Regions from separate parts of the Actinomadura gamaensis genome, predicted to be linked through region 2. Evidence: riboswitches for the same ligand, from Rfam matches in the RefSeq annotation. Region 2 holds a riboswitch; each other region holds the start of a gene.
The links. Region 2 has a riboswitch for thiamine pyrophosphate ahead of thiO (glycine oxidase ThiO). Riboswitches for the same ligand answer to the same signal wherever they lie in the genome.
Positions count from the first base shown of each region.

Region 1: another riboswitch for thiamine pyrophosphate. It lies ahead of ACFPCY_RS14690 (purine-cytosine permease family protein); the one in region 2 lies ahead of thiO (glycine oxidase ThiO).
Region 3: another riboswitch for thiamine pyrophosphate. It lies ahead of thiC (phosphomethylpyrimidine synthase ThiC); the one in region 2 lies ahead of thiO (glycine oxidase ThiO).

Region 1 covers NZ_JBHSIT010000004.1:125,836-128,092, forward strand. The annotation lists gene ACFPCY_RS14690 (purine-cytosine permease family protein) at 1-822, opposite strand, end outside; TPP riboswitch at 812-929, opposite strand; gene ACFPCY_RS14695 (rhodanese-like domain-containing protein) at 991-1,326, opposite strand; gene ACFPCY_RS14700 (SSI family serine proteinase inhibitor) at 1,577-2,023, shown strand; gene ACFPCY_RS14705 (Fpg/Nei family DNA glycosylase) at 2,198-2,257, opposite strand, start outside.
Region 2 covers NZ_JBHSIT010000003.1:56,663-58,919, forward strand. The annotation lists gene thiS (sulfur carrier protein ThiS) at 1-189, opposite strand, end outside; gene thiO (glycine oxidase ThiO) at 186-1,307, opposite strand; TPP riboswitch at 1,297-1,413, opposite strand; gene ACFPCY_RS10730 (NAD(P)/FAD-dependent oxidoreductase) at 1,456-2,257, shown strand, end outside.
Region 3 covers NZ_JBHSIT010000002.1:493,797-496,053, reverse strand. The annotation lists gene ACFPCY_RS08125 (sugar phosphate nucleotidyltransferase) at 1-13, opposite strand, end outside; gene ACFPCY_RS08120 (CDP-alcohol phosphatidyltransferase family protein) at 58-786, opposite strand; TPP riboswitch at 1,020-1,133, shown strand; gene thiC (phosphomethylpyrimidine synthase ThiC) at 1,129-2,257, shown strand, end outside.

The sequences.
Region 1 (2,257 bases), on a different contig from region 2:
GAACGGGTCGTAGATCCGGGACGCGTCGCCCGCCACGAGGGCCAGCGCGAACAGGCCCAGCACGTAGGCGACGATCTGCGTGATCGAGTAGCCGACCGCGGCGGCGCCGAAGGCGGCCCGCCGGGTCCGGGAGTGGCGGGTGTAGTCGGCGGCGACCGGGACCCACGAGATGGACACCGCCAGCGCCGCGTCCGCGCCGAGCCAGAAGCCGTTCCAGGAGCCCTTGTTCAGGTCGGGCAGCGGCTCGCGCAGGAGCTGGACGTAGAAGTAGACCAGCGCGACGCAGACCGCGATCGTCACGTAGCGGCGGAGCAGCCGGACGGAGCCGAGCGGCCAGATCGTCAGGACGGTCGTGATCACTCCGGCGGCGATCACGTAGGCCCACCGCGGGACGCCGTCCCAGAGGGCGCGGGCCGCGCCGGCGATGGTGATCAGTTCGAAGGTGCCCCAGCCGATCAGCTGCGCGATGTTCAGCACGGTCGGCAGGTAGGACGGGCGGGCCCCGAACAGGCCGCGGAGCAGCACCATCGCGGGCTGGCCGGTGCGCGCGCCGGGGACGGCGGCCAGGCCCAGCATCAGGCCGCCGATCACCGTTCCGACGATCATCGCGGTGATGCCCGCCATGATCGAGATCGTCGGCGTGCCGTCCTCGGTGGGGGCGAGGACGGTGTACGCGCCGGAGAACGCGAGGAGGCTGACGCCGAGGTTGGCCCAGAAGGCCGACTGGTCCCAGAAGCCCAGCACCCTGGGCGCGGGCTGGTCGAGGGTGTACGGGGCCTCGTCGCGCGGCGCGCCGACGGACTCCTGCTGCACAGCGGACACTGCACGCTCCCTACGCCGGCATTATCCGGACAGGTTCATGCGGTCGGCGGCGCCGCTGGTATGCCGCCCTCTCAGCCCGGTCGGCCCGAGCTCCCGCGGTGTTCCGTTAAGACGGGCAAATCGTACATCGAACGTTCCAGGGTGCGGAACGCCCACGGGCCCGCGCTCTCAGGCGACGTGCGGCGGCGCGTCGGTGTGCCCGTCCAGCGGACGTCCCGCCTCCGCCCAGCGCTTCATCCCGCCGTCCACGTTCCTGGCGGACCACCCCGCCTGGTTGAGCGCCACCGTGACCTGCGCCGACCGCATCCCGGACCGGCACACGACCAGGATCTCCCTGTCCCGGGGGATCTCGGCGGCGCGGTCGCTCAGCTCGCCCATCGGGATGTGCACCGCTTCCGGCGCGTGCCCGGCGTCCCATTCGTACTGCTCGCGGACGTCCAGCAGGTACGCGCCGTCCGGCACCTCCGCGGCGTCCACGGCAGGGACGTCGTCCCCGAAGTACATCCGAACCTCCTTGGAAGCCCCCGCCGCCCGGACGGGAACCTTCGAAACCACAGATCGGAGCGCGAATCACGCGCGCTCCGGGCCGTCCTCGGCACGCCGATCAGCCCACGACAGCAGTCTCACACACGCGAACTCCCCGTCACCGCCCGGGCGGCGGCTCCCTCCGCGAGAAGACCGAACGCCACAGCTCATCTGGGATGAGTGGAACCGTCCGGACTCCTCCCACGTCGAATCCTCTATGCGGTATCGGATGCTCCTTTTCACCCCGGCCGCCCTGGCCCTGGTGTTCTCGGCCGCCGCCTGCGGCTCCGAGCACGCCGGGTCGGGGTCGTCGGCGCCCCCGCCGAAGGACACGGTCGCGCCCAGCGCGTCCTCCGCGAACCACCTGACCGTCAGCTACCGCGCCTCGGCTCAGGCCCCCGCGAAGACCTGGACGCTGACCTGCGATCCGACCGGCGGCGACCATCCCAAGGCGGCCCAGGCCTGCGCGTCCCTGGCCAAGACCCCGGACGCGTTCAAGCCCGTCCCGCCCGACATGATGTGCACCAAGATCTACGGCGGCCCGGAGATCGCCACGGTCAAGGGCACCTGGCACGGCCGGCCCGTCGACACCGAGTTCACCCGGGTGGACGGCTGCCAGCTGGCCCGCTGGCACAAGGTCGCGCCGCTCTTCGGCGACGTCCCGCCCGTCCGCTGACGCGACGACCGGAAAGCTCCGCACACCCACCGGCCCGGGCGCGCCTCACCCCGCCGCCGCGCCCCGCCCAGCCCTGCGCCCCGCCCAGCCCTGCGACACGTCCGCCCCTGCGACGCGTCCGCCAAGCCCGGCGTTCAAGCGCAACGCACGCCGGCGGCACATACCCCCGGCGGGTTATTTGAGCAGGCGGGAGAGGCGGCGGTCGGCTAGCGGTTTGCCGTTGGTCTGGCAGGT
Region 2 (2,257 bases):
CACGGCGGTCAGCACCTCGAGCCGGTCCGCCTCGTTCAGCCTGGTCGCGGCCCACGCGGAGCGCGCCACCACCTCGTCGTTCAGCGCCGCGGCCACCCCGCTCGGGGCGGCGGTCACCGCGGCGACCGCGTCGGCGACGCTCGCGTCCTCGGGGACGTCGCGCGGCTCGCCGTTCAGCGTGATCTTCATGAGCCCTCCTGGAAACGGTCGGGGGAGAAGGGCCGGGCGACCTCGGGGAGCGCGCCGTCCAGCAGCGCCGCGCTCAGGGCGTCGGCGCTGACCGGGGTGAGCAGGATCCCGTTGCGGTAGTGCCCGACGCCGAGCACCAGGCCCGGCAGCGCGGACGGCCCGAGCACCGGCGCGTTGTCCGGGGATCCGGGCCGCAGCCCGGCGGTGACCTCGGCGAAGTCGAGCTCGGTGACGCCCGGCACCAGCTCGCGGGCGTCCCGGAGCAGCTCCCACAGGCCCCCGGCGGTCACCCGCGTGTCGAAGCCCAGCTCCTCCTGCGTCGCGCCGACGACGATCTCGCCGTCCGCGCGCGGGACGAGGTAGATCGACGAGCCGCGGACGACGCCCCGGACCGTCCGGCGCAGGAACGGCACCGGCGTGCGCAGCCGCAGCACCTGCCCCTTCACCGGCCGGACGGTCGGCACGACGCCCGGCGGGACGCCGCCGATCTCGTTCGACCACGGCCCGGCAGCGAGCAGGACGCGGTCGGCGGGCAGCTCGGTGCCGTCGTCCAGCCGCACGCCCACGGCCGCGTCGCCGCGCACGAGCACCTCGACGGCCCGGCGCCGGACGAGCCGCGCGCCGAGCTTCTCCGCCGCCGCGAGCAGCGCGGGGGTGAGCCGCCTCGGGTCGATCGAGCCGTCCTCCGGCGCGTACAGCCCGCCCCGGACGGCCGGCGCGAGCATCGGCTCCAGCCTGCGGCACTCGCGCCGGTCGAGCGCCTCGGTCGGCACCCCCAGCGACTCCTGGAACCGCTTCACCTCCGCGAGGACGCGCAGGTCGTCGGCGTCGAACGCGACCTCCAGAAGGCCGTCCGTCCGGTGCCCGGTGTCGAGGCCGGTCAGCTCCTCCAGCTCGGCGACGAACGCCGGGTACAGGTTGCGGGACGCGACGCCCAGCCGCAGCAGCGGCTCCTCGCCGTAGTCGAGCTCGCTCACCGGCGTCAGCATCCCGGCCGCCACGCCGGACGCGCCGCTCGCGGGCGCCGGGTCGACCAGGGTGACGTCCGCGCCGCGCGCCGCGCAGCGCCAGGCGGTGGCGAGGCCGACGACCCCGGCACCGAGGATCACGACGTTCACGGGCGGCTCCCTTCGCCGGCATGACCCGGATCAGGTTCAGGCGGTCGGCGGCCCGTCCGTAGCCGCCCTCTCAGCCCGGTCCGGCCGGGCTCCCGCGCACTTGTCCCCCTTAGCTTACGGCGATTCGGACACCGGCTAGCCTGCGGGCATGGACCGGGTGATCGTGGTGGGCGGCGGGCTGGCGGGCGTGCGCGCGGTGGAATCGCTCCGCGGGCACGGATACGAGGGCGGGCTGACGGTGATCAGCGCGGAGGAGCATCCGCCGTACGACCGTCCACCGCTCTCGAAGGCCGTCCTCAAGGGCGAGACGGACTTCCCCGCCCTCGACACGGACCTCGCCGCCCTGAACGCCGACGTCCTCCAGGGCACCCGCTCCACCGGCCTCCGCCTCCACCCGGAAAGTGGGGGGACGCTCGTCACGACGGCCGGCGAGCTGCGCTTCGACGGGCTGGTGATCGCGACCGGGGCGACGCCGGTCCGGCTGCCCGGGGACGGCCCGCAGCACGTCATCCGCACCCTGGACGACGCGCTGGAGGTCCGGGCCCGGCTCGTCCCGGACGCCCGCGTCGTGATCATCGGAGCGGGCTGGATCGGCGCGGAGGTCGCCACCACGGCGGCCAAGGCGGGCTGCGCCGTGACCGTCGTCGAGGCCGCCGACGCTCCGCTCGCCCACGCCCTCGGCCCCGAGCTCGGCGCGCTCACCGCGCCCTGGTACGCCGAAGCGGGCGTCGATCTGCGGACGGGCCTCAAGGTCGCCTCGGTCGAGCCGGACGGCCTCGCGCTGGCCGGCGGCGAGCGCCTCCCCGCCGACCTCGTCATCACCGGTGTCGGCGTCCGTCCCGAGGTCGCCTGGCTGGACGGCTCGGGCCTGGACGTCGAGCTCGGCGTGCTCACCGACGCGTCGTTCCGCGCGTCCGCGGACGGCGCCGTCCGGAACGACGTCGTCGCGG
Region 3 (2,257 bases), on a different contig from region 2:
CGACGGCCTTCATCTGTTCTCCTCAGGGGTAGAACCGACGGCATCCGGGGGTCGAGGTCACCGGTGGGTCTCGGCTCCCTTCTGGTCGCCGGCCGGGTCGTGGTCGGTGGCCGGGTCCGGGGCCCGGTCCGAGGCCGGGGCCCGGTCCGGGGCCGGCGCCCGGACGGACGGGGTCTCCGGCGGGGTGGCGGGGTGGGTGGCGCGGTCCGCCCGGACGAGCTGGACCGTCTGGGTCCAGTAGAGGGCGGCGGCCCACCAGTAGAGGGCGACGCCCCAGATCGCGAAGGCCCAGCCGGCGACGCGGGCGCCGGTGGCCCACCAGCCGTGGTGGTCGCCGACGAGCAGCAGCGGGAAGGCGTACAGCAGGCACATCGTGCCCGCCTTGCCGACGAAGTGGACGGGCAGGGTGCCGCCGTACCCGAGGCGCCGCATGATCGGGACGATCGGGGTGATCGCGACCTCGCGGGCGACCAGCACGATCACCAGCCACAGCGGGATCACGTCCCGGGCGGTCAGCCCGACGAGCGTCGCGAGGATGTAGAGCCGGTCGGCGGCCGGGTCGAGCACCGTGCCGAGCCGGCTCGTCTGGTTCAGGGCGCGGGCCAGCTTGCCGTCGAGCCAGTCCGACAGGCCGGCGAACACCAGCACGCCGAGCGCCCACCAGTCCCGGCCGGACAGCACCAGCCACAGGAACAGGGGCACGCCCAGCAGCCGCGCGAAGCTCAGCAGGTTCGGCACCGTCCAGATCCGGCCGGTCACCGGTCCCGTTCCGGTCTCAGCATCCACCGACGTGCTCGCCTCCCTGTCCCCCAATGATCCTGACCCTATCGGTAAGGATGCGAAAGCCCCCGCGGGCGTCCGGCCGCCGGGCGCCCGCGGGGACGCCGCAGGCGGGCGGCGCGGCCTGCGCGGACGCCGCCGGGGTGACGGAGATCATCCCATCGGCGACGTCACTGTTCCGTCAGTACACCGTGGACCGGGGTTGCGGCAACGGGGGTGGGCCGGGTTACGGTCGGCCCGAGACAGATCGCGGGGGCCCGGCGAACCGGGCTGAGATCGCGGCTGGGACGGCCGCCGACCGCTGGAACCTGACCGGGTAATGCCGGCGTAGGGAGAGATCGAGTCGTCATGAGCGACAACACGTCCGCAGTCACGCACGCCCACAAGACCTACCTGCAGGGATCCCGTCCGGACCTGCGGGTGCCGATGCGGGAGGTGGCCCTGACCACCGGGGACCGGGTGGTGCTGTACGACACCTCCGGCCCGTACACCGACCCGGCGTTCGAGACCGACGTGCGGCGGGGGCTTCCCGCGCTGCGCGCCGCCTGGATCGCCGAGCGGGGCGACACCGAGGAGTACGAGGGACGGACCGTCCGGCCGGAGGACGACGGCCGCCGGTCCGGCGATCCGCTGCGGGAGGCGGCGGACTTCCCGTCCCGCCCGCCGCGCCGCGCCCGGTCCGGCGGGAAGGGGGGCGGCGTGACGCAGCGCGCCTCCGCGCGGCGCGGGGAGATCACGCCGGAGATGGAGTTCGCGGCGCTGCGCGAGGGCGTCGAGCCGGAGTTCGTCCGGGCGGAGCTGGCGGCGGGCCGGGCCGTGCTGCCCGCCAACGTCAACCATCCCGAGATCGAGCCGATGGTGATCGGCAGGAACTTCCTGGTGAAGGTGAACGCCAACATCGGGAACTCGGCGGTCGCCTCGTCCATCGAGGACGAGGTGGAGAAGATGACCTGGGCGACCCGCTGGGGCGCCGACACGATCATGGACCTGTCCACCGGGCGGGACATCCACACCACCCGCGAGTGGATCCTGCGCAACTCGCCGGTGCCGGTCGGGACCGTCCCGCTGTACCAGGCGGTCGAGAAGGTCGGCGGGAACCCGGCGGACCTCACGTTCGAGATCTTCCGGGACACCGTGATCGAGCAGGCCGAGCAGGGCGTGGACTACATGACGGTGCACGCGGGCGTGCTGCTGTCCCACGTCCCGCTGACGGCCCGCCGCAAGACCGGGATCGTCTCCCGCGGCGGGTCGATCATGGCGGCGTGGTGCCTGGCCCACCACAAGGAGAACTTCCTCTACACGCACTTCCGGGAGCTGTGCGAGATCTTCGCCGCCTACGACGTCACCTGGTCGCTCGGCGACGGCCTGCGCCCCGGCTCGATCCACGACGCCAACGACGAGGCCCAGTTCGCCGAGCTGCGCACGCAGGGCGAGCTGACGAAGATCGCGGCCGAGTTCGGCAACCAGGTCATGAACG